One region of the Bacillus pretiosus genome, then DNA from elsewhere that is predicted to be linked to it. Evidence: riboswitches for the same ligand, from Rfam matches in the RefSeq annotation. Region 1 holds a riboswitch; each other region holds the start of a gene.
The links. A riboswitch is a leader RNA that binds a small molecule or an ion and turns the genes downstream of it on or off. The one in region 1 is predicted to bind thiamine pyrophosphate.
Positions count from the first base shown of each region.

Region 2: it holds a riboswitch for thiamine pyrophosphate, as region 1 does, so the genes downstream of both, tenA (thiaminase II) here and tenA (thiaminase II) in region 1, are expected to answer to the same signal.
Region 3: it holds a riboswitch for thiamine pyrophosphate, as region 1 does, so the genes downstream of both, thiC (phosphomethylpyrimidine synthase ThiC) here and tenA (thiaminase II) in region 1, are expected to answer to the same signal.
Region 4: it holds a riboswitch for thiamine pyrophosphate, as region 1 does, so the genes downstream of both, thiT (energy-coupled thiamine transporter ThiT) here and tenA (thiaminase II) in region 1, are expected to answer to the same signal.

Region 1 covers NZ_CM129593.1:2,478,353-2,486,346, reverse strand. Annotated here, with positions in the region: gene ACU8YW_RS12625 (heterocycloanthracin/sonorensin family bacteriocin) at 355-687, opposite strand; gene tenA (thiaminase II) at 966-1,655, opposite strand; TPP riboswitch at 1,778-1,883, opposite strand; gene ddlB (D-alanine--D-alanine ligase) at 1,956-2,870, opposite strand; gene pdxR (MocR-like pyridoxine biosynthesis transcription factor PdxR) at 2,875-4,323, opposite strand; gene ACU8YW_RS12605 (homoserine dehydrogenase) at 4,484-5,527, opposite strand; gene ACU8YW_RS12600 (esterase/lipase family protein) at 5,615-6,856, opposite strand; gene ACU8YW_RS12595 (DUF3914 domain-containing protein) at 7,124-7,465, shown strand; gene ACU8YW_RS12590 (lipoprotein BA_5634 family protein) at 7,541-7,994, opposite strand, start outside.
Region 2 covers NZ_CM129593.1:756,791-764,784, reverse strand. Annotated here, with positions in the region: gene thiF (thiazole biosynthesis adenylyltransferase ThiF) at 1-43, opposite strand, end outside; gene thiG (thiazole synthase) at 36-806, opposite strand; gene thiS (sulfur carrier protein ThiS) at 809-1,012, opposite strand; gene thiO (glycine oxidase ThiO) at 1,028-2,137, opposite strand; gene tenI (thiazole tautomerase TenI) at 2,130-2,750, opposite strand; gene ACU8YW_RS03895 (ABC transporter substrate-binding protein) at 2,761-3,762, opposite strand; gene ACU8YW_RS03890 (ABC transporter permease) at 3,759-4,511, opposite strand; gene ACU8YW_RS03885 (ABC transporter ATP-binding protein) at 4,511-5,260, opposite strand; gene tenA (thiaminase II) at 5,229-5,924, opposite strand; TPP riboswitch at 6,007-6,109, opposite strand; TPP riboswitch at 6,170-6,281, opposite strand; gene ACU8YW_RS03875 (SH3 domain-containing M23 family metallopeptidase) at 6,551-7,711, shown strand; gene ACU8YW_RS03870 (hypothetical protein) at 7,717-7,994, shown strand, end outside.
Region 3 covers NZ_CM129593.1:4,974,427-4,982,420, reverse strand. Annotated here, with positions in the region: gene ACU8YW_RS25875 (magnetosome magnetite crystal formation protein family) at 24-341, opposite strand; gene lldP (L-lactate permease) at 626-2,281, shown strand; TPP riboswitch at 2,353-2,468, shown strand; gene thiC (phosphomethylpyrimidine synthase ThiC) at 2,581-4,341, shown strand; gene ACU8YW_RS25860 (arsenic transporter) at 4,443-5,801, opposite strand; gene ACU8YW_RS25855 (cytochrome d ubiquinol oxidase subunit II) at 6,173-7,198, opposite strand; gene cydA (cytochrome ubiquinol oxidase subunit I) at 7,191-7,994, opposite strand, start outside.
Region 4 covers NZ_CM129593.1:4,634,598-4,642,591, reverse strand. Annotated here, with positions in the region: gene ACU8YW_RS24015 (hypothetical protein) at 1-215, shown strand, start outside; gene ACU8YW_RS24010 (LPXTG cell wall anchor domain-containing protein) at 393-881, shown strand; gene srtD (class D sortase, LPxTATN-specific) at 970-1,590, shown strand; gene ACU8YW_RS24000 (response regulator transcription factor) at 1,630-2,319, shown strand; gene ACU8YW_RS23995 (sensor histidine kinase) at 2,316-4,166, shown strand; gene thiT (energy-coupled thiamine transporter ThiT) at 4,376-5,044, opposite strand; TPP riboswitch at 5,131-5,232, opposite strand; gene ACU8YW_RS23985 (FeoA family protein) at 5,427-5,654, shown strand; gene feoB (ferrous iron transport protein B) at 5,651-7,639, shown strand; gene ACU8YW_RS23975 (FeoB-associated Cys-rich membrane protein) at 7,656-7,823, shown strand; gene ACU8YW_RS23970 (lipoprotein BA_5634 family protein) at 7,861-7,994, opposite strand, start outside.

The DNA.
Region 1 (7,994 bases):
TAATAGAATTTTACTTACCTCAATATTTTAAAAATAAACAGTACTTTTAAATCTTATTTAAAATACACTCAAGTATCTTCATTTACTATCGATTAACATTACATTAATCTTACATAGTTGTAATAATTGCTTTCGCTACCCACTAACTAGAAGCAACAGATTCCTTATTTGATGGTAAAAATATAAAAAAGCAATGATTAGGTTTTAAGTCTAGTCATTGCTTTATATATCTTATCTTGATTTACAACTAAAAATCTAAATATCATTCTTTCACTTGAATGCTACATGTGTTTTTATTAAATTCTTTAATAAAAATTATATAATACTTCACTATTGGATTCCTTTTTTCTCTTATCAATATTCATATGTTACAATAGTACCAGTTGTATCAGTAGTACCATTAAAACCACTAAAACAATTAGAACAACTACCACAGCCGCCACAACCTCCACAACCTCCACAACCAAAACAACCGAAGCAACCAATACAACGGAATCCACCACAACGAAATCCACCACAGCGACCTGCACAACCTCCACAACGACCACAACCGCCACAGCGACGAGCAGCATCTTCAATATAGTAATATGGATATTGGTTTTGTTGGTCCCAATACACAATATTTCCAGATTGGTAATCATTAAGGCTTAACGCTTGTAGTTCTTGTTGAAACTTATTCATTTTCATTACCTCCGTTTATAAACTTCAACTTTTCCAATGCTTTCTTATATTTCTGTTCGTTAAATCTAAGTAGAAATAGCGCTATAAACTAAGTTCAATACGTACCCCTACAAAATATGACCTATCACTAGATAATGCACCTTGTTCATATACCTATTTTTAGGTTATTTTTTCCATAGGCTCATTTTTATAAATTGAAAAAAGACGCACTTAGATTGATGCGTCTTTTTGCGATACTTCTTTTGTGAAATCATATACATAAGTATTATCCATACCCCTACTCATTATCCAATGACATCTTCTACTTCTGTATTCACTGGCCACTTTTCTAAAGTATAAGCCATTTCCCAAAATGAATATTCATATTGACTACTAATAATAAAATGCTGTTTCATTCGCTTCCGGTCAGACTTTGTCACTTTTTCAGCGATAGTATCTAACCGTGTAATTTGCTCTTCAACTAATGTACGGAACCAATCAGATCCATAAGCAGAAATCCATTCGTTATAAATTGGCTCTTCTGGCTGACATTCTTTTAAACGCTCCCCAATTTCATAATACAACCAATAGCAAGGTAAAATTGCTGCAATGATATCGCCTAAATGTCCTTCATACGCAGCACGATACATATGTGAAGTATAAGCGTATGCAGTTGGAGCAGGGATAAAATTATCTTTCTCTTCTTGTGTTATCCCTAGTTTCTTCGCAAAGTTCTCATGTAAAGATAATTCCGCCTCGTATGTATTTTGAGCATGGTGTGCCATACGAGCTGTCGTTTCTAATTCCAGTGCTTTTGCAGCTCCTAAAGTTTGTACTCTAGCGAAGTGACTCAAATAATATGAATCTTGAAGTACGTAATAGCGAAAACTAGCTAAATCTAACGTTCCTTCACCAAGTTGTTTTACAAAAGGGTGATGAAAACTAGCTTCCCAAATTGAATCTACTTCTTGACGTAATGATTGTGAAAATGTCATTTAAATCCCTCCAATAAAGTATAAAATTTAAGTATTTACCCACAGTTATTAAATCTGTAAAATAAAAAAACTTTCTTTACAAACGTAAAGAAAGTGAAATTGACAGTATTTATTCATAAAATAGTAATGTCTTCCCACTTCCCTACGCTAGTATTAACCAGATCAGGTACTAAGAGTCTCAAATTCTCATTTGATCTCAGCCTATAATAGGCCCCCCTAGTGGATAAATATTTAATTTTCGTATTGTATTCATCATAACATACTTCATGTTACTGTCAAAAGTATTCATGATAGCGCTTCTTAAAATCCTTCTTCTTTTCTTGCTTTTAATGAAGTTTCAATAATCATATCTAATAGTTTACTATAATGAATACCAGCTGCATCTGCACTTTTCGGTAGTAAACTTGCTTGTGTCATCCCTGGTAATGTATTAACCTCCATTACATATGGAATTCCGTCCTTTACCATCATATCCACCCTTGCATAAACGCTGCATTTCAATGCTTTATAACAAGCCAGTGACGCTTTGTTTACACGTTCCTTCAATTCTCCTGGAAGTTCGATAACTTCTTCAATTGTACTAACATCATCATATTTTGCATTGTAATCAAAGAACTCAGCTGCATGTCGGATTGAAATAATAGGTAACTGTTTTCCATCAAAAATTGAACATGTAATCTCATCACCTTTTATATACTTCTCTATTACTACTTCAGAATCCCATTCAAACACAGTTTCCAGCATTGAAATTAATTCATCTTTATCATATACAATCTTTACCCCAACACTTGATCCACCAGAGTTTGGTTTTACCACTAACGGAAATCCTAACTTCTCTAATTCATCAAGATTTAGATCCGCCATTTTTGTAAGTTCAATCCAATCGGGTGTTTCTATACCTTCATAGCGTAAAATCTTTTTCGAAATATTTTTGTCCATACATATACCGCTAGATAACATATTGCTCCCGCTATATGGAATACCTAAACTTTCAAGCGTGCCTTGAACCGTCCCATCTTCTCCATATTTTCCGTGTAATGCAAGCAGCGCAAAATCAATGTCTTTCGCTTTTTCGATTAAATCCATTTTTTCATTTAACGTAATTGGTACGATTTCATATTTATTTTTATCTAAATTTGCAATCATTTCATTTCCAGTCATAATTGATACTTGTTTTTCAGAGGATACTCCCCCCATAATAACGCCAATTCTCATTTCCTCAACTCCAAATTTCAGTTTTTATTGTATCACCGATTATTTTGATTCCACGAACTATTTCTTCTTCTTTCAGACGTGAAAATCCTAATCGAAAAGTAGTCGCTCCTCCTCCATCAGAATAAAAAACATCTCCTGGAGAAAATGTAACCCCTTGCTCATAACACTTTTGTAAAAGTGTGCGGGCATGAATTTTTTCTTCTAACTCTATAAATAAATGAAGTCCACCATCACCGGTCATTCTTTGAAACGGAATGTACTCGTTACACGCCCCAACAGCTAATTCATATTTCTTCTTATAAACTGATCTTGCCTTTTTTAAATATTTTTCAAAATATCCTTCATGTAAATATTGAAATAGAACAGCTTGATCTAACGTAGATGTGTGAATCGTTCTTGCTCTTTTTACACTTTCTAAATGATGAATCAGTTCTTTATCGGCGATGATCCAGCCTACACGTAAACCAGGGAAAAGTACCTTTGAAAAGCTACTAATATAAATTACATTATTACCAGCGCCAGCAAAAGTTAATAATGGTGCTAAGTGTGAACCTGAATAACGTAGCTCTTCATTAAATCCATCTTCTATAATAGGAACCTTATATTTGGAGAATAATCTCATCAGTTCCGTTCTTTTCTCCGAACTCGTAACAATACCGGTTGGATTATGATAGGAAGGAATTAAATATGCGAAATCAAACTCTTTTTCACGCAAACTTTTTTCTACTTCGTTCGTATCGATGCCATCTTCATTCATATTAATTCCGTGAACTTCAAGTCCATGTAAACGGAAAAGCTTCAATGCAGCATGGTGAGTTGGATTCTCACAAATAACCCGCCCTGATTTCTTCGATAACGAGGATAGCACGATGTCTAATCCTTCTGTAAATCCATTTGTAATTAAAATATCTTTGTTCGAAATATCTACACCTTTCATTTCCATATAATGAAGTAGATAATTCATTAAAGGTCTATAACCTTTTGCGTATCCGTAGTTTAATACGACATCCCCTTCAATGGACATACGAGTAAGAAAAGCTCTTTTGAAATTTTCCACATCAAATAGCTTTTCGTCCGGAGCAATGCTATTAAAAACAATCATTCCTTTTTCCCAGCGAACACCATGTTTCATTAAATCTAATTCATCCGCTAATAAGGTAACTGTATTAAGTTTATGTTTCCAATCTATTTCAACAGACGAAGTGTTCGATATATCAACCTTCGCTACAAAATTCCCTTTCCCTTTAACTGCATAAATGAGTCCTTCTTGCTCTAAATCCGCATAAGCAGCGAGTACAGTATTTCTGCTCACACTTAGTAATTCACTTAGTTCCCTAGTTGAAGGGATTTTTTGATCCCCGAGCAAATGACCTTTCATAATCATCTTTTTCAAATAATCTTTCAATTGAATATAAACGGGACGATCTTTCACAACTTTAAAATCTTTAAACAATTCCTTACCCCCTGCAATCATTTTTGCATATTTATTTCATTCTCAAAAGGTCCACTACATATGTATTTTTTATAAAGGGCGGTACGGTCTTATAAAGTGGAACTTTAATCAATGGGGCTGATTATCACCCACTGATTATTATCCCTTAGTAACAGGCATTTTACTGCCTATTACTAAGGGATAAATCTTTGCGGTATAAGTTAATTACATCTTTTAAAGCTGCTGCTGCGGCTCCACGTGGATTGGAAGCACCACCAATTGTAGTAACTTGCCCCATCGTATCTGTAAAGAACGTAATTCCTTTTTCTGTTCCATTTACTTTTGCTAGTGGATGATCTTTATCTATTTCGTACGGTTCCACATGAAGAGCCACTTTACCATCCTTATCCTTATATGCTGAAGCTATTAATTTAATATATTTATTTTGTTCTTTAGCATTTCGAATTTGTTGTTTTGTAACATGTTCAATACCCTTTATATGTATATCAGTAAGCGTATTTTCTGTTCCCATTAAACTGTTTGTCAAAAGTAACAATTTACACGCACTATCAGAACCACTTACATCTAATATTGGGTTCGTTTCAGCAATTCCTTTACTTTGCGCTTCTTTCAGTGCTTCTTCAAACGTAATATCTTCCTCATTCATTTTCGAAAGGATATAATTTGTAGTCCCGTTTAATATTCCTTCTATTTTTTCAATATGGCAACCAGCTAAACTAAATTGACCAATATCAAGTGTCGGTAATGCCGCCGCAGTTGCACCACTATATCGAATTCGTACATTTGCGATTTTTGCTGCTTCATTTATTTCTCTCCAGTTTGTAACGAGTGCGCCTTTTGAAATTGCTACAATATCCATATGGTTCTCAATCGCTTGTTTTATATATTGTTTTCCTGGATTTCCATCTTTAAGGTTTGTAACTGTTGATTCTACTAATACAGTTCCACTTATGCTAGTTGTTGCTCGTTCCTCTGGATGATGTTCAATGTATTCTTCAATTGCAGCGCTACCGCCACCATACATTAATAAGTGATGAATAGATAATCCATCCTCATTATGTATTGCAACATTTCTACCTAATACAGCGCTTACCACTAAATCTATTCCATATGATTCATTTATATATAAATATTTTTCATTTAATAATTTTATAAACTCTCTTCCTACTGTCCCATATCCAGATAATACAACTTGAACTTTCATAATATCCCCCCATATTTTTCTACCATATCCCTCTTTCAATATAATATAAAGCGCCCTCGAATTCCATCGAGAGCGCTTTATTATTACCTATTTCGGTAATCTTGATAATTTTTCTGCAATTGTTCTATAAAACTCTTGAATGCTAGAAAAACCTAACGTATCTGAAACACTAAGTCCTACCATATCGAGATGGTCCCAATTTACTTTTGTTTCAATATGATTCCATTTCCCAATCTGTAAATGCTCATTACTATTTACAATAGCATTAGATGAGGGCGCGACCATAGAATTTGTATTTACTACACCGTCATTTTGCCACCAAGAAGTATCAATTAATGGTCGATTTTCTTCATATCTTGCATAGGAACCTAAGAAAAACGCATTACCCATTAACACCTTATTCATCGTTATATGAGGTAGATGTAAACCTGTTATAGGTGCCGCTTGTGATGCATGACCACTATATGATAAGTAATACACATCTGATTGCGTTTTTACCCAATTATTAAGCTCCTTTGCACCATCTGTACTTAAATCCCATTGACTTATATCTTTTGTATCTTCCCAAAGTGAACTATTTACAATACGATCAGTATATTGGAAAAAAGACTCTCCAGTATTCTTTTTTATACCCCATTGATCCAATTTAAAATCATATAACGATAAATTATTATTCCCTCCAAAACTTGCAGCTGTAATGAGTAAATCTTTAACGAACGGTAGTAGAAGACTACCATCCGCAAGTGTCGTGCCATTGTGAGGAGTTGCTAATGTTGTCACACTATGAACATATGATTTCTTGCCCTCAAATAGTGGTGATATATTCGTGTTCGGATGATTTTTCACATGATTTTTTTCTTCAAAACTACCTTCTTTTAATAGCTGTACTAATGTTCTAATTGTTTGTCCGCCCATGCTATGCCCAACTAAATGAACTTTATTTGTTTCACTCCAATTCGGTGCAAAACCACTATAAGTTCTACCAAAACGATTATGTCCATGTTTCTCAGCATGTGCGGCACCGTAGTCTACTGTACCTCCATTAATTTGCGCATATAATTCACATGCACGATCCCAGTTACTAGAAACTGGTCCAACAGCAGCAGTATGTACTGTATAGCCACTTCTTTTTAAATCTTCTTGTATATCATGAACACCACCCCAATATTTAACCCCTAACATTTCCTCTCTACCCCACCCAGCAAATCCATTCACTAATATGATAGGATAATCATTTTGTTGTTTCTCTTCAGCGTAAGTTATTTTTGCTGCGAATAAAAACACAGTCCCTATTGCGAATAAACATATTTTTAAAAATAATTTCCCCATGCTTCCTCCCCCTAATAAAACGTTTACATTTCCCTATTAAAAATGAGTTCTTAACTTAAACATAATGTAAAGTATTTTATATACATTGTATATAGAGAAAACATACACAAATGTTGATAAATATTAATTCAAGTGAGGAATTACTTTTTACAATATAACTTGTAAATCTAATTATTTAAATTTATAATTAAATATAGGTTCCTTATATTAAATAGCTTTAATAATTATAAGAAAACTAATTTTATTACTTAAGGAGGAGGAAAAGGCATGCAAATCGGATTAAATATTCATACGTTATCTCAACCTACTAAAATAACTCCATCTAATCTTGAGCATAATACTATCTCTTCTACTAAACTTGAAGATAAAAAATCAAATGATCCCATCAAATTTGATATTCGTTCATCTGAAAAAGAAATGAAACAACCTGAGCATAAATTTAACGAATTAGATTTATGGAAGATGTTAAAAGATAAAGGTGTTCCTTTATGGATCATACTTGAAATGCTACAAAGGTCTCGTAAGGAAAAAGAATCTCAAAATAATTCAGTTCAAAATTCAAATGCGATTGAAGAACCGAGCGAGACGCGATTAAATGAAGTAATGTAAACTATGTTATCTAAATGGTCTAAAATTAAAAAGAGTTCAGGGCTGATAAAATTCCTATCAACCTTGAACTCTTTTTTATGATTTTTCTCCAATCGTGACAAATTGAACTGATACTTCTTCCTCAAAATCTTTAATTAACTTTCTTACTTTTACATATTCATTAGTCAATGTATTATCTGTCGACATTTTAGGTTTTTCGTCACCTAAAGATTCTTTCAGATGAAGAAGTTGCATTTTTGTTTCATTTGCCTGTATTTCTTTATATACACTATTGCTCGCCACAATTACATACCATAGTGTTCCATAATTTCGATTATTACCAAGCCAAGCATCACTATCATATGTAACTGGTATCACTTTTCCTTCTATTTCAATACTTTTTATATTCTTTTCTTCTTCATTTATAAATAATAGTGAACTTTCTTTTGGAAAACTCGGTAACGTATCTAAAGGTTTAGAATGAGATGAATGATCTCTTTTACGAAAAATTTTTGCTTTAATCATCGCTTTTGCAGTAGATTCATTTAAT
Region 2 (7,994 bases), 1.7 Mb from region 1:
CAATTGGAGAAAATAATTCTTGGCGAGAATATCGATTATTCAACTACGCTCATTCCTTCTAAAGGACTACTTGCTGTTGCACAACGTTTACGTGCAATACGACCTGCTTCAAATCCTAATCGTCCTGCTTCAATACTTAACTTCATTGCTTGTGCCATTTTTATTGGATCTTTTGCTCCCGATACAGCAGTATTTAATAACACACCATCCGCTCCTAATTCCATCGCAAATGCCGCATCGGCTGGGCTACCAATACCAGCGTCAACGATAACTGGTACTGTCGCTTGTTCAATAATGAAGCTTAAATTTAACGGATTTACAATACCAAGTCCTGAACCGATTGGTGATGCTCCTGGCATAATTGCATGCACACCTAGTTCTTGTAATTTACGTGCTAATACAACATCATCAGATGTATACGGAAGAACGATAAATCCTTCTTCTAGTAACATTTCAGATGCCTTTAACGTTTCTACTGGATCAGGTAATAACGTTCTATCATCACCAATAACTTCCACTTTAATCATATCGCAAAGCCCCGAAGCTTTTGCTAGTTTTGCAATACGAACAGCTTCTTCAGCATTTTTTGCTCCAGCTGTATTCGGTAATAACTTATATTTTTTCACATCAAGTTTCTCTAATAAATTAGGCTGCTTTGCATCAAATATATCCATACGACGTACTGCGAACGTTAAAACCTCAGCCTCAGATACATCGATTGCCTTTTGCTGTACATCAAAATCAGGGAATTTTCCTGTTCCTAATAAAAGTCTAGAATGAAATGAAAATGGTCCAATGTTTAACATAATCAACCGCCTCCTACGAAAGTTACAATCTCAATTTGGTCTCCATCAAAAACAGATGTATCTGCATGATCATCTTTTTGTAAAATATCTTTATTACGCTCTACTACTACAATTCTGTTATCTAATTCTAAATGTGTAAGTAGCTCAGCTACTGTTTTTACACTCTCTGGCACTTTCATTTGATTACCATTAATTTTTAAATTCAAACTTCCATCCCCTTTCTAAACCGGTTTAGAAAGCAATGAATCTAGCAAATGATTCTCCTGCTTTCCTTCTATTAAATCAGCTATATACTGACCAGAAACCGGGCTTAATAAAATGCCATTTCGATAATGTCCAGTACAAGCATATAAACCTTTTATTTCTTCATGCTCTCCCATATAAGGAGCTTCGTGATTTGATTGTGGCCTTAATCCTGCCCATGTGCTTTCCCACTCTGCTTCTTTTAAAGCTGGCAATATTGTATAAGCACGCTCTAATATAGAAGTAATACTTTCTGGTTGCACTGTTTTATTAAACGTATGAGGCTTCATCGTTGCTCCAATTACGTAACGTCCACCACGCTTTGGGGCAATGTAAAATCTTTCTTGGAAAATAGGCGCCTTTAAAAGTGGTTTTCTACTTCTTACCGCTACTACTTCTCCTTTAACTGGATATGTACCCCATTCACGGTGAAAATAACCTAGTAACTTCGTGCTCCATGAACCACCCGCAATCACAACCTTCTCGCACGCGATAATACCTTCGCTTGTAACAATCCCAGTCACTTTATTATTTTCAATACGAATATCGAACACTTCTGTCTGTTCATATATATCAGCACCCGAGAATGATGCGGAATGTGCGAATGCTTTCGTAAGCTCCGGTGCAATAACATGACCGTCTTTTGGATAATATACAGCACCTATAATTGACTCCGATAGAAACGGCTCTTTCTCTCGTAAAAGGTCTCCCGTTAGAAAATAAGAATCTTCACCTGTTTTCTGCTGCCAATCCATAATGTGAAGAATTCTTTCCTTCTCATCTTCATTTTGGGCAATGCGATAAATGCCTTTCTCTTCATACCCAATATCGATGCCTGTTTTTTCACGTAAAACTGCTGCAAGTTGTGGAAATATAGCACGGCTTTCTCTAGCAAGTTCAAATAACGGGTCATATGCATCCCATTCTGCCTGAACCCCGAGTAAACCAGCAGCTGCTTTCGAAGCTTCAGATGCGATTCTTTGCTTCTCTATAATCGCTACTTTATGCCCTCTTTCTGCTAGAAAGTGTGCAACTGAACTACCAATTACACCACCGCCAATTATTGCTACATCATACTTCTTACACATGTTTTTCCGCCCACTTTCTTATTGATTCCTTATAAGATTTCGCTTTGCTATACGGGTTACTACTACTTATAATCCCAGACATAACAGCAATACCACTGACACCGTTAGCAAGAACATCCCTAGTGTTTTCCGTGGTGATTCCTCCAATTGCTGTAATCGGTATGGATAAACACTTTGCAATGTCTGAAAGCTCTTCAAGCCCTCTCGCTGGTACACCTTTTTTACAATCTGTCGGAAATACATGACCATAGACGAGTGAATCCGCTCCATTCTTAAATGCATCGATCGCCTCTTCTAAAGAATGTACAGAATAGCCGACATGCAAATAAGAAAACTTTTCTTTCACTGACCTTACATTTGCGCTTCGATATCCGAGCTGCACGCGTGGAATGTTTAATAAAATAGCGATATCAATTCGATCATTTATCACTATTTTTGATGCCGGAAAGCCTTTCTTCAAAAGACTTTCCACACCTTCATACAAATCCTTCGTACTTTTCTCACGCTCACGAATATGCAAATAGTCAACCTCACTTTCAATTTGCATCGCTACATTCACTAACTCTTCGAATGACATGTGACCATTTGAGATTACATGAAGCTCATTTTTCATATTCATTCGCCTACTTTAAAATATTTTCGAATAACTCATCGGCCGGAACGATTTTTTTCGTCATTCCTTTATCTTTCAGCCATTTATTTTGTTTCTCCCATGACTCTTTTGAATCCGATAAGAATGGCTCATCTTTCGTTTCCATCTTCTCTAATAAAATTTTCATGCTCTCTTTTTCAACTTCTGGTACAAGCGGGAAGTTTTCTTTTTCTTGATGGTTTAATAAAATATTTAATGCTTCATCTGGATTTTTCTTCATGAAATCATAGCCTTTTTTCGTACCACGTAAGAAGGCTTGTAACGCTTCTTTATCTTTTTTCAACGTTTTATCACCTGTTACAAATACAAGCTCATGGTAATTCGGTACACCGTAATCTGCTGGGTTAAAGTACGCTGGTTCATGACCTTCATGACGCATAACAGGTACTTCATGGTTAATGTATGCCCCTGTTACCGCATCCACTTTTTTCGTAATTAATGCCGGTACTAAATCAAAGCCAACATCGACTACTTTCACTGTATCTGGATTACCACCAGCTTCTTTTACCATCGTTTTTAAATACATCTCACTTAAAGGTGTTCCAGAATAGCCAACTGTTTTCCCCTCTAAATCTTTTGGCGATTGAATGCCTGCTGATTTCAGCGATACAACATGATTTAATGGTGAACGTACGACAGCTCCAATTGATTTCACTGGAATTTGTTCATTTGCTTTTGCCATGACAACATCTGGCTGATAATATAAGCCAACCGTTACTTTTCCTGCAGCTGCTAAAGTTAATGGATCAGTCGGATTAGAAGGGAATTTTATATTCACCTTTACTCCTTCTTCTTTAAAATAGCCTTTTTCAATTGCTGCATAAATAAAGCTATGTACCGCATTTGGGTACCAATCAAGCATGACCGTTATTTCTTTTTCCTTTTTCCCCTTATCTGACGCTGAATTACTAGAACATCCAGTAATCATTGCAACTAATAATGTCAACACAAAGATGCGTTTTAAAAATTTCATGCATGCTTCCTCCAACTAATAAATTTCTTTTCTAAAATCGAAATAAGTATGACGAAGAAAATAGCTAATAATGATAACAATACAATGGGTGCAAATACACCTGCGCCGTCTAACTGCGTCATCATTCTTTTACTGAAATACCCTAGCCCAGCTTGTGCACCGAGCCATTCACCAATTGCTGCCCCAATTACACTAAGCGGAACTGCAATTTTTAAAGCTGAGAAAAAATAAGGAAGAGCAGACGGCAATTTTAATTTAAGAAAAACATCTTTTTTCGTTGCCCCATACGTAACTAATAGCTCCTCCCATTCTTTTTTCGTACTGCGTAGTCCATCATACGTATTGACCGCAATTGGGAAAAACGTAATTAAAACAGTAACAACAACCTTACTCCAAATCGTATATCCAAACCATAAAACGAAGAGCGGAGCAAGCGCTGTAATCGGAATCGTTTGTGAGGCAACTAATAGTGGATAAAATGCTCTCTCCATCCAATTACTCGCATTCATTAACATCGCTAGCCCTACCCCAAGTACGATAGAAATAGCCACCCCTATTAAAACGACGGATAAGGTTGCCGGCAAATGAACCGTAAATAATATATCTTTTAGTTTCCATATCTTCATCACAATTGCAGACGGTGACGGTAAAATGTACATTTCGTCTATGATTCTTGCGCCTACTTCCCAAAAGGCAAGTAAAATACTAGTAAGTGTAAGGGCAGGTAATAGCTCCTTCAACCGGTTCATCATACGAGTACCTGCCTTTGTAACATACTAAGAAGCTCATCTTTAAGCGCTAACACTTCAGGCTTATATAAATCTTTTCTTGTTCGATTACGATCAAGTGGTACAACCCTCTCGGTTAAAGTAGTTATCGGTTGCTGCTCTACTACTAAAATTCGATTAGAAAGAAACAACGCTTCTTCCACATCATGAGTGATAAATAAAATTGTTTTTTCCCACTCTTTCCATTGTTCAAACAACCATTCTTGCAAAGATGCCTTCGTTAAAGCGTCCAACGCGCTAAACGGTTCATCTAACAACAATATCTCCCTGCCTGTTAATAAAGTTCGAATGAAAGATACGCGTTGCCTCATACCACCAGATAAATCTTTCGGATATTTTGTCTCATACCCTTGTAAACCAAATTTATGTAACAGTTCCTTTGCCTTTATTTGCGCTTCTTTCTTCTGTACACCTTGGCACTCTAGCGGCAGGGCAGCATTCTCAATAATCGTTCTCCATGGCAGGAGCATATCTTTTTGGGGCATATAGCCTACAGGATGGCTCTTTGTTTCTGTCAGCTCTATCTGTCCAGTACTCACCTCTTCTAAACCTGTAATAAGGCGAAATAAAGTACTTTTCCCGCATCCACTCGGTCCGATAATACTTACAAACTCTTTATCTTGTATAGAAGCATTTAATTCATTGATGATTGTTTTCTCATCATAATGAAAAGAAACATTATGAAACTGTAGTATGTTCTTGCTCCTCAAATCCCCACATCTCCTTACGATAGGACATATCCCAGAATAAATATTCAAATCGACTGGAATATAGGAATATCTCCTCTAATCGATCTAACTCTTTGTCAGACTTTCCAACTGCCATTTCATTTAATAAATCTATTAACCAAATACAAAGGCTACCGTATTCTTCTGAACTATATCCTTGAATCCACTCACCAAAGAACTCATGATCTCTTGCTCCAGGAATATCGTTTAAACGCTTTCCAATTTCCCAGTAACTCCACATACATGGAAGAAGTGCTGCTATTAATTCCGCAAGTGTGCCATTTTGAGATACAGACATCATGTAATTTGTATAGGCTAAATTTTTAGCAGATGGTTTTGCAGATTCTATCTCCTCTATAGAAATACCAAGTCTTTTTGCATATTGTTTATGGATCGTCATTTCTCTATTTAATATGCCATCAATTTGTTCAGCAAATTTCCCCATTACTTGTGGATTCGTTGCTTTTACAACACCAATCGCATATAGCTTTGCATAATCTAACAAATATAAATAATCTTGAATAATATAATACTGAAACTTATCTTTTTCTAACGTGCCATCTCCCATACCTACTACAAACGGGTGATTATGACTCATCTCCCAAACTGGTTGTACAGTTTCTAATAATCTATCGCAAAATTTCATTTCTCTATCCCCTTTCAATTTATATATCTAAATAAAAAACCACTTCTAAATAAGAAGTGGTTACAGCAAATAAAATTATAATTTATTCGTTGTTCCACTTCCCTTCGCTAGTATTACCTAGATCAGGTCTGTAAGGGTTAAGGATTATTCCTCTCTCAGCACAACAAGCACCCCTAGTGGTTTCAATATGAAATTTTCAAACAAAAAAGCCCCGTTTCTATACGCAAAGAAACGGGGACTCATTATTAGTGTCCGAATTGCTTCCCTACGCTAGCATAATCTAGATCAGGTAATGAAAAGGATCAAAGGCTTACGGCCTACTCTCAGCTGGCAACACCAGCTCTCCTAGCAAACTATGAAATTAACACTGTCAGTATAACATCGTAATAAGACATCATCAACTGTTTTAATTTTCCCAATTGTCAACAAAATAACAAAACTATATAATACTTATATTCTATCTTAGAAATTATTATCCTAATTAATTGGATAAAAAGGAATCATTATCCTCAAAAAATTTATTTTTATATTGATTTCATATTACATTTATGTGAATACACCCACTATATTATATCTTTATACTATAATAAAATTACAACTATACAACTAGAGGAGGTCTCTATTATATGAATATGAAAGCTACTGCTTTAACAGCAACTACTGTCGCAATTGCCTCTTTACTTCCTTCTATGGGAGAAACAAATGTACAAACAGCCAACGCTGAACAATTATCTAATGTGAAAACTGGATATGTCAAAGTCGATCAAGTAGCCTTACATACAAAAGATAACGCAAATAGCTCATCAATTGATACAATTCGCTTTAATACGAAGGTAAACATACTTGAAACAACTAATGGCTGGTATAAAGTATCTGTTAATAATAAAGTAGGTTACGTACAAAAAGATGCTATTCTACTAAAAAACAAACTTCAATCTAATAATCAATACATCGTTAATGCCAATGCATTAAACGTTCGTTCTGAACCTAATTTAGAATCTTCAATTTTAGATGTATTACCAAATGGGAAATTCGTTACCATTCAAGAAGAACAAGGCGAGTGGTATAAAATTTTACATAATGGCAAAACAGGTTACGTACAAAAAGCATTCGTATCTAATGGTTCACAGCCTTTAGTAAAAGGCATCACAGTTCAAACTAATACGAAATACACAGTTGCAACACCTAAACTTAATGTACGTGGCAACGCTAGTACAAGTGGTGCACTACTTGGTTCATTACAAAATGGTACACAAATACAAGTAGTGGAAACTGTAGGAACTTGGTATAAAATTCGTTTTGGCACAGGATACGGATACGTGGCAAAACATTATGTGGTGCAAAATCAAATGCAATCACAAGCTCAAACGGCTCAACCTACTTCCATTCCAGCAGTTTTCAAATTCCCTACTCAAGGAAGAATTAGCTCAACCTTTGATATACGTTGGGAACAAATGCATTATGGTATAGATATTGCGGCTCAAGGTAATGTCTCAATCCAGGCGGCAGCTGCAGGTAAAGTTGTGAAATCATATTATTCAGCTAGCTATGGCAATGTTGTGTTCATCGCCCATCAAATAAACGGGAAATTATATACAACAGTCTATGCACACATGAAAGATCGCACTGTACAAGCTGGTGATCAAGTACAAGCTGGACAATTAGTAGGTCATATGGGAAACACAGGTCATTCATACGGGCAACATCTTCATTTTGAATTACACAATGGAGAATGGAATTTTGAAAAAACAAATGCAGTAAACCCACTGCCATATTTAGTTAGGTAAATTGTATGCAACGCAATATCAATATACCTCTCTTAATTGAATACTTCGCCTTTTTAGGTTTAATCTGTTGTTTAATCATTTACAATACAAACACTGTATTTTTATCTATTATCATTGCTTTTGTTACTTTAGAAATTATGATGGAATCCTTTCAAGTACAACTAAAACAAAAAATTGCTCATATATATAATGCCATCTTTCTATTAAGTGCCCTAATAACAAATATTATTAGTAATGGTTTTTATTTATCTACCGTATTTCCTGTATTCTTTATGGCTGTTTT
Region 3 (7,994 bases), 2.5 Mb from region 1:
TTTAATCAAACGTTTGTTTAAACTTAAGCTTTCAGCACTTTAATACCTTTTACGATGTTCCAAATGAAGTAGTATAAGCTAATAATGCCGCAAATACATAAGACAATCATTGCTCCAATGCCAAGTGTTACGTCTGGTTGATTCGATCCGATACCCATAATTCCTAGAATAATAAATCCAATAAATGACGCGATGCTTGGAATGATGTGTGTCCATAGAGCGCGTTTTGCGTGCGGTTTCGTTTCAGAATCGCCCACAATCCACACAATGATAGGGAATAAGATAGGGGCAAATAATACACTAAAGTATGATAAAGCTGCTAATATTTTGTTTCCGTTCATATATATCACCTCATAAATAATATCCGTTTTTATACCTTTATTATGCAGGAAATGTAGCGAGCTTCCTATCGATGAACATTACAAGAACGTGACGTTTTTGTAAGATTCTCATGATAAATAATAAAATTTTCAAAAAAATCTTTTTTAATGAAAATTGTTGTGATAAAATTAATGAAAACGTTTTCTTTGACGTTTTTTTATTTTAGGTTTAAAGGTATGATGACCTGATAGTCTATTGATGAGGTTATTCTATTTAAAAGGGGATTCTTTAGGGGGAGAGAACAATGAACACATGGACACAAGTTTATGATCCGTTCGGAAACATTTGGATTTCGGCAGCAATCGCACTTATTCCGATTATCTTTTTTTTCTTAGCTTTAGCAGTTTTCCGCATGAAGGGGTATGTGGCAGGATTAATTACAGTCGTACTTACAATTTTAGTTGCGTTATTCGCTTATAAGATGCCGTTCACGATGGCGATGGCAGCGACGGGATATGGTTTTTTATACGGACTATGGCCAATTGCTTGGATTATCATTATGTCGGTATTTTTATATAAAATATCTGTGAAAACAGGTCAATTCGATGTGATTCGTGCATCTGTATTATCCATTACGAATGACCATCGTTTACTCGTTATTTTAATCGGTTTTTCATTTGGAGCATTTTTGGAAGGGGCAGCAGGATTTGGTGCACCAGTAGCGATTACCGCAGCGCTTCTTGCAGGTCTTGGGTTAAATCCTTTATATGCAGCGGGTCTGTGTTTAATCGCAAATACGGCACCAGTAGCGTTCGGAGCGATGGGAATTCCGATTACAGTTGCTGGACAAGTAACAGGTATTGATCCGCATAAAATTGGACAAATGGCTGGGCATCAATTACCGTTCTTATCATTATTTGTTCCGTTCTTTATCGTATTTTTAATGGATGGATTTAAAGGAGTAAGACAAACATGGCCGGCTCTATTTGTAGCAGGTAGCTCATTTGCAATTACGCAGTTCATTACAGCGACGTTCTTAGGGCCAGAACTTCCGGATATTACGTCAGCACTTGTAAGTTTAGTGAGTTTATCGCTATTCTTAAAAGTTTGGCAGCCGAAAGAAATCTATCAGTCTAAAGAAGCAAATAGTGAGGTAGCAGCAACGGCGATATCTATGCCGAAACTAACGGTAGGAAAAGTAGTAAAAGCATGGTCTCCATTCATTATTTTAACTGTGATGGTAGTCATTTGGAGCCAAAGTTTCTTTAAAGCGTTATTTGCTCCAGGCGGTGCTTTGGAAAGCCTTGTGTTTAAGTTTGAAGTTCCAGGCTTACACAATTTAGTAATGAAAGCAGAGCCAATTGTAAATAAACCGACGCCTTATGAAGCAATCTTGAAATTAGATATTTTATCAGCGACGGGAACAGCAATTTTAATTGCTTGTATCATTTCTATCTTTATTTTGAAAATGAGTGCAAAAGATGCAGTAGTAACATTTAAAGAAACGATAAATGAGCTTAAGATGCCAATTCTATCTATCGGATTCGTATTAGGATTCGCGTTTATCGCAAACTATTCTGGTCTATCTTCTACATTAGCATTAGCACTTGCAGGAACTGGCGGACTATTCCCGTTCTTCTCACCATTCCTAGGCTGGATCGGTGTATTTTTAACAGGATCCGATACGTCAGCGAATGCACTGTTCTCGAATTTACAAGCGATTACAGCGCAGCAAGTCGGTGTATCTGAAGTACTTCTCGTTGCAGCAAATACAACGGGCGGTGTAACAGGAAAAATGATTTCTCCGCAATCGATTGCAATTGCTTGTGCGGCAGTTGGACTTGCTGGAAAAGAATCAGATTTATTCCGCTTTACAGTGAAGCATAGTTTATTCTTCGTAATTATTGTTGGTATTATGACGTATGTACAGGCATATTATTTAACGTGGATGATTCCATAAACAACAAAAGAAATAAACTTTGCATTTTTCAGATTATCGTGTATGATGGGAAAGTATTGAAAATTAAATCAGTGATAAACTAGGGGTGCCTAACGTATGCGTAGGCTGAGAGAGAAGCGTGTGAACTTCTTAACCCTTTGGACCTGATCTGGCTCGTACCAGCGTAGGGAAGTTAACGGCTTTACATAATGATGTCTTTATGAGCCAGGTCCTTATTTTTTTATGGACCTGGCTCTTTTTATTTTGGCATACGCTGGCCATATCTTGTCCTTGTCACGTACAGGGGGGCAACAAAGGTTATGAAACAGTCTGTTTCAGCTGAGCAAATTGAATTGAAATCGAGTTTACCAGGAAGTAAGAAAGTGTATGTGGATGGACCACGCGCGGGTATGAAAGTGCCGATGCGCGAGATTGAACAAAGCGAAACGAACGGTATTCCGAATCCGCCAATTCGTGTATATGATACGAGCGGTCCTTATACAGATCCTGCGTATAAAGTGGAACTGGAAAAGGGATTGCAGGCGCCGCGCCACTCTTGGATCCTGGAGCGCGGAGATGTAGAAGCATACGAAGGGCGCGAAGTAAAACCAGAGGATGACGGTGTGAAAGTGGCTTTGAAACATACGCCTGTTTTCCCGCAAATGGATCGTCAGCCGCTTAGAGCAAAGCAAGGTGGAAATGTTACGCAAATGCATTATGCACGTAAGGGTATCATTACGTCTGAGATGGAATATGTTGCGATTCGTGAAGGAGTAGAGCCTGAGTTTGTTCGTAAGGAAATCGCGGAAGGTCGTGCCATTTTACCAGCGAATATTAACCATCCGGAAGCAGAACCGATGATTATCGGCCGTAACTTTCACGTGAAGGTCAATGCAAATATCGGAAACTCTGCTGTATCTTCTTCAATTGCAGAAGAAGTAGAGAAGATGACGTGGGCAACGCGTTGGGGTGCGGATACGATTATGGATTTATCTACAGGTAAAAATATTCATACGACGCGTGAGTGGATTATTCGTAACGCGCCTGTACCAGTTGGAACTGTACCGATTTATCAAGCGCTGGAAAAAGTAAATGGAATTGCAGAAGATTTAACGTGGGAAGTGTATCGTGATACGTTAATTGAGCAGGCGGAGCAAGGTGTGGATTACTTTACGATTCACGCGGGCGTATTACTTCGTTACATTCCGATTACTGCAAAGCGTACGACAGGTATCGTTTCGCGTGGTGGTTCAATTATGGCACAGTGGTGTTTATTCCATCATAAAGAAAACTTCTTATACACTCATTTTGAAGAGATATGTGAAATTATGAAGCAGTACGACGTTTCGTTCTCTCTTGGAGATGGATTACGTCCAGGTTCGATTGCAGATGCAAATGACGAAGCACAGTTTTCTGAGCTTGAAACACTTGGTGAATTAACGAAGATTGCTTGGAAACATGATGTGCAAGTGATGATTGAAGGACCTGGGCATGTACCGATGCATTTAATTAAAGAGAATATGGAGAAAGAGCTTGATATTTGTCAGGGCGCACCGTTCTATACACTTGGGCCGTTAACGACAGATATTGCACCAGGTTATGACCATATTACATCGGCAATTGGAGCGGCGATGATTGGCTGGTTTGGCACGGCGATGCTTTGTTATGTAACACCGAAAGAACATTTAGGTTTACCGAATAAAGATGATGTTCGCACGGGGGTTATTACGTACAAAATTGCTGCACATGCAGCTGATCTTGCGAAAGGGCACAAAACGGCTCATCAGCGTGATGATGCACTTTCAAAAGCTCGCTTTGAATTCCGTTGGCGCGATCAATTTAATTTATCTTTAGACCCTGAACGTGCGATGGAATATCACGATGAAACATTGCCAGCAGAAGGCGCGAAAACGGCTCATTTCTGTTCAATGTGTGGACCGAAGTTTTGTAGTATGAGAATTTCACATGATATTCGTGAATATGCGAAAGACAATGATTTAGAAACGACAGAAGCAATTGAAAAAGGGATGAAAGAGAAAGCGAAAGAATTTAAAGACACTGGTAGTCATTTATACCAATAACACGTTACACCTCTTTACTTGATTGATCACACTGTAGTACCTAACTTAAATATAGAAGAAGCCCCCTTTGCTAAGACGGTAGCAAAGGGGGCTTCTATTTTCTATAAGGCGAAGAATAATTGTACCCAGTAGTATAAGAGGAATAATGTGACGGCTGTTGTGAGTGGGATTACGATGAGAGATACGCTTAAATAATCTTTCCATTTCACTTTAATTTTATTTTGTCTTAGGATATACATCCAAATGAGGGAAGCTAGCGTACCGATTGGTAATAATAGTGAACCGATGTCACTACCAATGATATTTGCGAGATAGATAGTTTTTAATGTGACTGGATCTAGGCCCATTTCTGTTAATGTAATGGTACCAATCATAAGTGCAGGGTGATTATTAAAGACGTTAGAGAGGATAGATACAAGTCCGCCCATTGTAAAGCTAGCATAGAGTAGATGTTGACTTACAACTGGTTCAAGCCAATTTACAAGCGCCGTTGTTAATCCTGCGTTGTGAAGCCCGTAAATAATTACATACATAGAGAAAGCGAAAATTAAAATGTGCCACGGTGTCTTTTTCAAAATATCGACTGGGTTTGTTCGTAAGTAGTACCATCTCCAGATGAGAAGAACGAGTGAACCGAGTACAGCAACAATTTCGATTGGAATCGATAAGAAGGATGCAACGAATAGAAGACAGCGCATAAGAAAGACGAAACCTAATACTTTTAACATGAATTTTGTACGTTTTTGTTTCGTATTAACAGATTTTGTTCCTTTAAGTGGATGGAAGTTTTTTGTGAAGAAAATCTCTTCAATGTCATAAGAAGAAACAGGTAATTTTTTAGGAAGCTTTTTCTTTAACACTGTATACATGAGCCATGACATAAATAATAAACCTAGTGTTGCAGGTACAAACATCATAGCAGTATGCATGTAAAGAGTCATATTAACGATATTTAATGCGATTAAGTTTACGATATTACTTACACCAATTGGTGCACTAGATGCAGTAGCGATTAAAGCACCACTTAATAAATAAGGAATTTGTTGATGTGGTTTTAATTGAAGGTTTTTTAGAAGAAGAATTAAAATTGGAGTTGTAATTAAAATACTACCGTCGTTATTAAATAAAAGAGTCATAAGAAAACATAATAATTGAATATACCAGTATAGACGGCGACCAGATCCTTTTGCTAAATTTGCAAGTTTCGCTGCGGACCAGTGGAAGAAGCCGAAGCTTTCTAATATAACCGCCATAACGATGGTCGCTAATATTGTTATAGAGGCACCGCCAATTTTACTAATAATATCTATGACGTCTGGTCTTGATACAAGTCCAGTAATCAAGATAATGCCAGCGCCAATTGCTGCCGGCCAAGCCTCATTTAAGCCACGGGGTCGCCAAAAGATAACAATCATCGTTAAGAAGAATACAATAATAGTAATCCATATTTCAATGCTCATATTTTGCCTACCTTTCTATTTTCCCTTGAACAAATGTAGCTTGTCTCAAGTTTGTATTGATAGTATATTCAACAAAAAATAGGAAGAACTAGGCATATAATGGAATAAAGTGAATATGTGTTTTTCAAGCGAAAGGACAAGTGTCACGAATAGTGAAATAACTATTATGAGAGGAGTCTATAAATTAGAGGGGCAGTAAGATAGTAAATGAAATTTACATGGGCGATTATGGAGATATATTGGCGCAACTTAAAATATATCAGCGATTATTGAAATATATCAGCGATTTTTAAAATATATCGACTTATCGACAAAACATGACAAAAGGAGCCCATCCCAAATGCCTTTTGGAACAGACTCCCCCGAATATATTATTTTTCCTTCAAAAAAGTTCGATCCTTCAAGAATAAATTCCAGAAGAAAATAAATCCTGGTAGTAAAATTGCGATTCCAATTGCGTATAGGATAAGCAATGCATAGAATGTTTCTGTCGTTGTAAAACTTGTAAATACAGTTACATCAGGATAAATGATATAAGGTAAATGCGCGACACCGTAAGCGTAACTTGCAAATGCATATTGAGCGACGACCGCTAAAACGGCGATGCGAGGGTATCCTAGTGTGCCGTACTTCTTGTTTGTCCACCAAAGAGAAGAGTATCCGATAACGAATAAAACGATAGAAACTGTAAACCATGGGAATTGCTTTATTAGTCCTTGCATAAGCCAGTGTGTTTCCGGATCCATTACAACGAGGGCGATAATCGCCGTAACGAGTGTTGCAGGACCAAGGATGATGGCGTTTCTTCTATAAATTCTATACGAATCTTCTGAACCTTGCTCTCTCGCAAAATCAGCAAGAAAGAGAGAGGAGAGAAATAGTTCCGAAGTTAGCCCAAAGAGCATATAGCAGTAGATAACCGGGCTAGAAAGAAGTTTTCCATACAGGAGTACTTCTTTTCCTTCAGAGATTGTAATATAAGCCCCCTCTGTAACGGGTAAAACAGTAATTAATAAGGCTGGAATTAAGAGCCCAGTAATACCTGAAATCACCCGAAGGAGGAATTGATACTTTGGCAGAGAGTAAGCAAATACCATGAATGTACTGCGAATTGCAATGAGTATTAAAATTAACATAACTGGCACGAACATCACTGTCGCAAGGGTGAAAGCAGCTTTCGGAAAGAAACCGAGAAAAGCGACAACGACAAAAACGAGAAATGTATTTGTTACTTCCCAAGTTGGTGATAAGTATCGATTGGCAAGTTTGGCAGCGAGCGTTGGATGTTTTGCGTATACCATGCCCCAAAAACCTGCTCCAAAATCGATGGACCCTAATATACTGTATACGAAAATAAGAGCCCATAAGATGATGATTGCAATGCTTTCCTCATGCACGAGAATCGCCTCCTTCGTGATGTAAATCATTTGTAAGCGGATGTTTCTTAAAGAATGTCCGTAGTACAAAAACTGTTAAAATGCCGAGTCCAATATATAAAATGATGAATAGAATAAATAAAGGACCGACAAAATCAGCGCGTGTAGAAGCGTCGACTGTCCGTTGCATACCATAAATGGTCCACGGTTGACGACCACTACAGCTGAAAATCCACCCGAATTCAATACCGAGCATCATAATTGGTCCACATGCTGCAGCTCCCCAAAGAAGCCACTTCGGTAATTCTGCACCTTTTTTTCGGTAAACAAAGTACCAATATAAGAGGGCGATTGCTGCAACTGCAAAAGTAAAGGCAGCGGTGCCGACCATTAAGTTGAATAGTGTATGTGTGTAAAATGGTGGCCATGTTTCTTGTGGGAATTCCTTTAGTCCTTTTACGACGGTGCTAGGGTCGAGTCCCACTAGTAGGCTAAGCATGTTCGGAATTTCTAGTGCATAGTTTAGTTCAAGTGTGTTAGGGTCTACAACTCCGCCAATTGATAACGGTGCATGTGATGTCGTTTCAAATAAAGCTTCGGCAGATGCAAGTTTTTCAGGAGAATGCTTATGTAAGGCAATCGCTGATTCGTGTCCCGAAAGCCACATCGTAGCACCTGTAATAAATGTCACGACGAGTCCTAACAGTAGTCCCTTTTTATGATAAGCAATTTCACGTTTACTTAAGTTCTTCTTTAATAATTTAAATCCAGCGATAGAGGCAATGACGGCAGCTCCAGTTGTATAGGCTGTAATCAC
Region 4 (7,994 bases), 2.2 Mb from region 1:
TTACAATGAAATGGAATAAATGGAGCGAAAGTTGTAGGTTTGAAGAAGAGGCCCCTAACGAAGAGCAAAAGATTATTTTGACAAACCCTATTAAAGCGTGGGTTGTTCAACGTCGTAAGTGTAACGTCAAAAATCACTTAAAGAAAACTGAGCCGAGACAATTAGTTATCGCTCCGGCCCGTTCTACTTCTAAATCACGCGAAAGTAACATGTAAATATTGAGACACACACCCGAAAAAACATCGCATATATTGCGATGTTTTTTTATTTTTCTACAATGAAATCTTTAAATGAAATATATTTCATCTGCATCTTATATTTATATCTCTTGTTTATTCTAGTGATACATCCGATGCGAGTTGATGTGAATAAAATATAAGGAGAGAATGAAGATGAAAAAGAGACTATTACCAATTTGTGCAATGGCACTTTTAACAGTAGGATATTCTTCAGTAGCGAGTGCGGATACTGGAACAGTAACAAAGGAAGAACAGGCACAACTGCAGCAAGATAAAGCGAAAAAAGAAGCATTGATTAAAGAACAGCAAAAAAGTGAAGAAGAGAAAAAGCGAATAGCGCAAGAGCAGTTGAAAAACGATAAGGCGAAAAAAGAAGCAGTGATTAAGGAACAGCAAAAAAGTGAAGAAGAGAAAAAGAGAATAGCACAAGAACAGTTGAAAAATGATATGGCAAAAAAAGAAGCAGCACAAGTACAACAAAAAAATGGTGCGGTAAAAAAAGAAGTAGCGAAGCCAGCTGTACAAGGTGAAAAATTACCAAACACAGCATCTAATAATGTAGCAATGATGGCACTAAGCGCATGTCTTGTAGGGATAGGGACATTATTTGGTTTGAATCGTCGCAATAAAGTTAAGGCGTAAATAAAATATTGTCCTATAAAGAATGGAATAATTTCATATATTAAAAATGGTAGGTTATTCCTACCATTTTTGGCATGGAGGGATGAACATGAAGTTACTCAATTATATCGGTATCATATTGATGGCTATAGGGCTATTTATGGGATCATATTACGCTATGGAATGGTATAAAGGAAAAAGCTCTGCTCAACAATTAACGAAAGAAAAATTAAAGAGGCTTGAAAATATACAACATAATCAACTTTCTTACGAAACACCTGTAACTTCCCAAGTACCTTCTTCTCAAACAGAACATAAAGAAGGAGAAAAGGTTGCACTGTTAAATATACTGAAAATAAAGAAGAAGTTTTCTATATACTGGGGAGCGGATGATGCAACGTTGAAGAAAGGAGTTGGAATGTTCGTTAGTGATGTAACGACAACGCCATCTGGAGGGGGACATACTGTACTGAGTGGACACCGGGATACTGTCTTTACAGATTTAGGAGAGTTAAAAGAAAAAGACACTCTTGTTTTAGAGTATGATAATAAAACTTACACATACGAAATTCAAAAGATATGGATTACCCATGCGGATGATCGTACTGTTATTATAAAAAAAGAAGAACCGATATTAACACTAACGACTTGCTATCCATTTGATTATATAGGGGATGCACCAGATAGATATATTATCGAGGCGAAGTTAACGGCTAGTTATTCAAAATGAAGTGATAGTTTCTGAAAGCGGAAGGGGGATACATAAGTTATGTCAAAAAACATTTTAATTGTGGAAGATGAAGATATTTTGCGTGAAATATTAAAAGATTATTTTTTGAGCGAGCAATATGTAGTGTTTGAAGCAAGAGATGGGAAAGAAGCTTTAGTTGTATTTGAGGAAGAAGAGGTTGATTTAGTTATTTTAGATATTATGTTGCCGGAACTTGATGGATGGTCTGTTTGCCGAAGAATTCGTAAAACATCGGAGGTTCCTATTATTATGCTGACGGCACGTGTAGATGAAGATGATACGTTACTTGGATTTGAACTTGGGGCGGATGACTATGTGACGAAGCCGTATAGCCCACCAATTTTATTAGCAAGAGCGAAAAGGCTGTTAGAAAGTAGAAAAGTAACGAAGCAACTTCTAGAGAATGAAGATGATACATTATCTATTCACGGTATTCACGTCCACTTCCCATCGCGCACTGTTACGGTAGATAGGACAGACATTAATTTAACACATACTGAATTTGAAATATTAGCGTATTTCATGAAAAATCAAGGGATTGTTTTAACGCGAGAGCAACTCATTTCAAGAATTTGGGGATATGAATTTGCTGGTGACGATCGAACGGTTAATAGTCATATTCGTAATTTAAGAAATAAATTAGGAGAGAAAGCAAAGTGCATTACAACTGTAGTACGAACAGGTTATAAATTTGAGGGGAATGTATGAGAAAGGGGATTGTACTAAAATTATTTGCCCTCACAACAGCATTATGTATGTTAATTTTAGCGACGATATTTATTGGACAAACGATATTTTTTAAACAATATTATGCGAATCGAAAAGTAGAAGATATTAAAGTGAATTTAAATTCCTTTGAGAAGAATTATTTGAATTATGCAGGAAGTGCAGAAGGAATTCAGAAGCTGGAGCAAGACTTTTTAAGAGAAAATAATACGTGGATTACAACGTTAGATCAGAATGGGAATTTAAAACATGCGGATGATTTTTATTTTGAAGTAACGATAGATCGTAGGCAACAAAAGAGCTTTGGACAACAAATATTCAAAATTCCTTTATACAATCTCGTCAATATAGAGGAGATTGATAATAAATTATCAGATCCGTTTTTAGGACAAGAAATTTATTTTTCTGGCGTGAAAAAAGGTGATAGTTTTATTCCATTCTCTTTCGCGTTAGGTAAGCAAAATTTAAATGGATCTAATAAACCGTTAGAAAAAGCGTTTCAGGAGAAAATGAAATTAGATGAGGAGAAAAAGAGAGCGGATCAAGAACAACTTGTTAAAGAAAAGAAACCAGCTGTTCAGGAAGAATCTGCTCAGGAATTAGATACTTACATAAGAGGACGTGTTACGAAAGTACAGTTTCCTGATGTAAAAGGTCTTGTAAATCCAATTTATAAAAATAGTCTATTCTTAGATAGCATAAAAGAGTTTCAAAGGGATGTATTACTAAATGAAAGTAATCAAATAGAATATTCAATAAAAACAATGGACTATGAAAAAAATGATATAAAATATAAATTATTAATGAAACCAATAACAGAAAGAGACGGATCAGTCACATATATTTATGCGATGGCTTCTTTACAGCCTGTAGATGAAGCTGTACAAATGGTGCAAGATTACTACATTTACATCATTGCATTTGTAGTCGTTCTTATTTTTCTAGCTTCGTTCTATTATTCAAAACAAATTGCAAAGCCGTTATTAAAAATAAATGATACGACGAAGAAAATAGCACACTTAGATTTCACAGAACAAATACCGATTACTTCAAAAGATGAAATTGGTGATTTATCGAAAAATATTAATGTATTATCTAATAAGCTCCATTCGCATATTGGACAGCTAGAACAAGATATTGAAAAGGAAAGAAAGTTAGAAAATACGCGGAAAGAATTTATTTCTGGTGTTTCGCATGAATTAAAAACACCGCTGAGTATTATGAAAAGCTGTATTTCTATTTTAAAAGATGGAGTAGCTGAGCATAAAAAAGAATACTATTTTCAGGCAATGGAACGAGAAGTAGATAAAATGGATACTTTAATTTTGGATATGCTGGAGTTAGCTAAATTTGAGTCAGGTACATATAAAATGAAAAAGGGTGTATTTTATATCGATACAGTAATTGAAGATATATGTGAACACCTTTCTGTGGACATAGAGAAAAAAGAACTTCATGTGCATAAAAATATATGTTCATTTGAAGTAGTCGCAAATCAAAGTCGGATTGAACAAGTAATCGTGAACTTCATTACGAATGCCATACGTTATACACCGAATAAAGAGGATATTATTATTTCTACAATAGATGAGAAAGATCGTATAAAAGTGTGTATTGAAAATAAAGGTACTCACATTGAAGAAGAGCAATTAGATAAAATTTGGGACCGTTTTTATCGCGTGGATGCAGCTCGCCACCGTTCACAAGGTGGAACTGGGCTTGGTCTAGCTATTTCTAAAAATATTTTAGAACTGCACGATGCTGAATATGGGGCAGAAAATACAGAAGATGGTGTATTATTTTACTTTTATTTACCTAAAAAAGCGTAGATGATGCATGCTACGCTTTTTTTAGTTTATTTTCATATTATCTTTACCTAATCTTTATTTTTAAACGATATAATCTGGGTAGAAAATGAGGTTATGTAAGGAGTCGATGAACCGTGCATAGCAAGTGGCTAAGTATAATGGTATTTATTTTCTTTTGTGCATTTATTGTATTTTTAATTGATATTACGATATAACAAAAAGAGCGCTTATTAAGCGCTCTTTTTGTTTGAATTTATTTGATAAGCATTGATGCTCTTGAATAAGCGAGGTGAAGTAAGAAATAAAAATATAAGTAAAACGGTACATAAAATAAAAGAACCGAGCATTGTACTGCCGTTTACGATTAATGAGTATAGAACTGCTGATTGACCTTTCGGTGCATATTGTCCCCAGAAAATAATACCAGCAATAAAGTGGCAGAAATAGCGAGCAAAGCTACCGATAAATGTAGCAAGGATAATATAAGCAAGGACTTTCTTACCTTCGTTTTGTTTTGATGAAGGTTTTTCTTTACGGGTACCTAAACTTGATTGTTCTAAGTTATTTTCATTAGACGTTAAAAGTGCTTTTTGAATTGGACGATAGAATAAGCCAGCAAATCCGATAAAAGCAAAGGCAATGAAGTACTCAATGAAAGCTTGAATAGGTGTTAAAATGTAAGCATCTCCTACGACAATTTGTAATAGTCCCCAAACTAAACCACCTAAGAAAGCTGATTTAAAGCCCCAGCGGTATGCAATAATAAAAATAGGAATCATAGCGAATGAAATGGAACCGCCTGTTGGAAGTTTGATTGATAATGGTAAAATGTCGATGACCAAGGCGAAGGCTGCAAGAATTGCAGATTCGATCATCGCTTGTAAATTGGTGTTACGCATGTTGTCTCCCCCTAAATCCAAGTTGTACAAAAAAGAATAGATATCATAGGAGGATACGAAATACGTAAATAAAAAAGAGGTATGTATTTCGGACGTTTGCACAATCCCTGCGTTAGCATTAACTAACAGGTTCGAAGGGTCGGAACGAAGTGTTCCCTCTCAGCGGCATGGCTCCCCCAGTGATAACGAGATTCTTTATTTGCTATTGTTTATTGTAAGCGAAATGGATGAGAATGGCAAACGAATACAGTATGACAATGATTGAAATAGAATTGTAGCGAAATGTTAATAAATATGAAGCAAAAGGGTATAGTACAAGAGAAATAGAGTGTGCTATAATTTTTTTGAAAATAATTATCATTCTCTTCTGAGGGGGAAGGTTATGAGCTTAGTAGATATTAAAATCGGTGAGAAAGTGTTAGTAAAAAGCGTTCAGTCTTTAGATCATTTACTGAAGAGAAGATTGGCTGCTTTCGGTCTTTCTGAAGGAAGCGAACTTCGCATGAAGCAGAAAGCGATGTTCAAAGGTCCTTGTACATTGGAGTGTCGTGGACAGTTAATTAGTATTCGTCATTGTGACGCGAAAATGATAAAGGTGGAATTAGCGTGAATAAGGTAGCTTTGCTAGGGAATCCGAATACAGGGAAGACATCATTATTTAATGCACTTACTGGTTCTTATGAATACGTAGGAAACTGGAGCGGTGTAACAGTAGAAAAGAAGGTTGGTAAATTAAAAGATAAGCAAGGAACATTAATTGATTTACCAGGTGTTTATGATTTGAATCCAGTTTCGCGTGATGAAGGTGTCGTTACAAATTTTCTACTAACAGACGAATTTCATCATATGTTAAATATAGTGGATTCTTCGCAATTCGAGAGAAATATGCATTTAACGTTGCAATTACTTGAGTTTGGAAAGCCGGTTTCAATCGGATTAAATATGGTCGATGTGGCAAAGCAACGAGGCATTGTAATTGATGTAAAACGATTATCAGAGCTATTAGGTGTAACAGTCGTTCCTGTCGTTGCAAGAAGTGGAAAAGGCTGTGAAGAACTACTTGCTACTCTTAAAGAAAATGACAAAAACGAGAAAAAGCCATTCATTATTTCATATGGTGTACAGATGGATGAAGGAATTGGAGAGGTAATAGCCCTTTTAGAGACAGCGAATTATAAGCATCCAAGATGGTTAGCCCTTCAATTTTTAAGCAATAACGAAGTAGTAGAAAAAGAAATGAAAGCATTACCAATTTATAAGGAACTTGTAGCCATTCGATCTCGCTTAGAAGGAAAACTTGATTGTACGTTGGAAGAGCACATTTACAAAACTCGTGAAGCGTATATTGAAAAGTTAAAAACAAATGTTATGAAGCATGAGAAAGAAGGAAAAATTCCTTTTTCGGAAAAAATTGATAGATTAATTACACATAAAATTTTAGGACTTCCAATCTTTTTAGCAGTTATGTTTTTTATTTTTCAGGTTACGTTTACGTGGATTGGTACACCTTTATCCGATATGTTAGATGAATTTTTTGGTGGACAGCTTACGGATTGGGTAACGGCTGGGCTCACAAGTGTTGGAGCTTCTGATTTTATTCAAGCACTCGTTACAGAAGGTATTATTGCCGGTGTTGGTGCGGTATTAGTATTCGTTCCACAAATCTTTGCACTATTCTTTTTCATTTCATTATTAGAAGACTCAGGATATATGGCGCGAATTGCAGTTGTTATGGATAGAATTATGGAGTTCTTCGGTTTAAATGGAAAAGCATTCATTCCGATGATTATCGGTTTTGGATGTAATGTTCCAGGTATTATGGCAGCGAGAACGATTGAACAAGAAAAAGAACGTTTACTTACAGTTCTTGTAACACCATTTATGTCTTGTTCGGCACGTTTACCTGTATATGCATTATTTGCGGGAGTATTCTTCCCTCATAGTCAGGCAACTGTTGTGTTTTCTTTATATGTTGCAGGTATTGTTCTTGCATTATTAGTTACAAAAATTATGTCTCTTACAATTTTAAAAGCGGAAAAGTCTATTTTCGTCATTGAACTACCTCCTTACCGCGTGCCACAAGCGAAAACGTTATGGCTAAGCACGTGGGAGAAAGGTAAGGGATTTGTTCGTAAAGCAGGTACATTCATCTTCGGTGGTTCTGTTGTCATTTGGTTATTAAACTATGCAGGTCCATCAGGATTTGGTGTTGATATGGGAGATAGTTACTTAGCGATGATTGGTGGATTTATTGCACCACTATTTGCACCGCTCGGCTTTGGAACGTGGCAAGCTGCAGCATCTCTTTTAACAGGATTTTTAGCGAAAGAAGTTGTCGTTTCTACAATGGCAATTATTTATGCGGTGAAAGAAGATGTGCTTGGAAATGTAATGGGAGCACATTATACTGCGTTATCAGCATATGCATTTATGTTCTTTATTTTATTATATGTTCCGTGTTTAGCGACAGTAGCTGTTATTAAACGTGAAACAGGATCAACGAAGTGGACGATTTTCTCTGTCGTTTATCCACTCGTTGTTGCTTATGTATTAACGTTCATTATATACCAAGTTGGATCCTTACTCGGATTCTAGAAGGAGATGTATTAGAGTGATGGTCAATATTATAATCGGAGCTATCATTTTTGGTTATGCAGCATACACGTTAGTTAATTTTGTAAAGAGAAGTAAAAAGGGAAAATGCGCAGCATGTTCTTTAAATAAATCATGTCAGTCGCAAACTTGTAGTCCGGATATGGAGCAAATCGCTCACAAATAGCAAAAAAGCTTTGCGAATTTCGCAAAGCTTTTTTGTTTTACTTTTTAATTTTTACAAGTTGAGAAGCTTCTACACCGTTGTAGCCAGGGAATTCTTTACTAGGGTCTTTATCGAATTTTAATACCCCAACAGATTTTTCATCGCCTTTTACATTTACGTAAGTTGCATCAT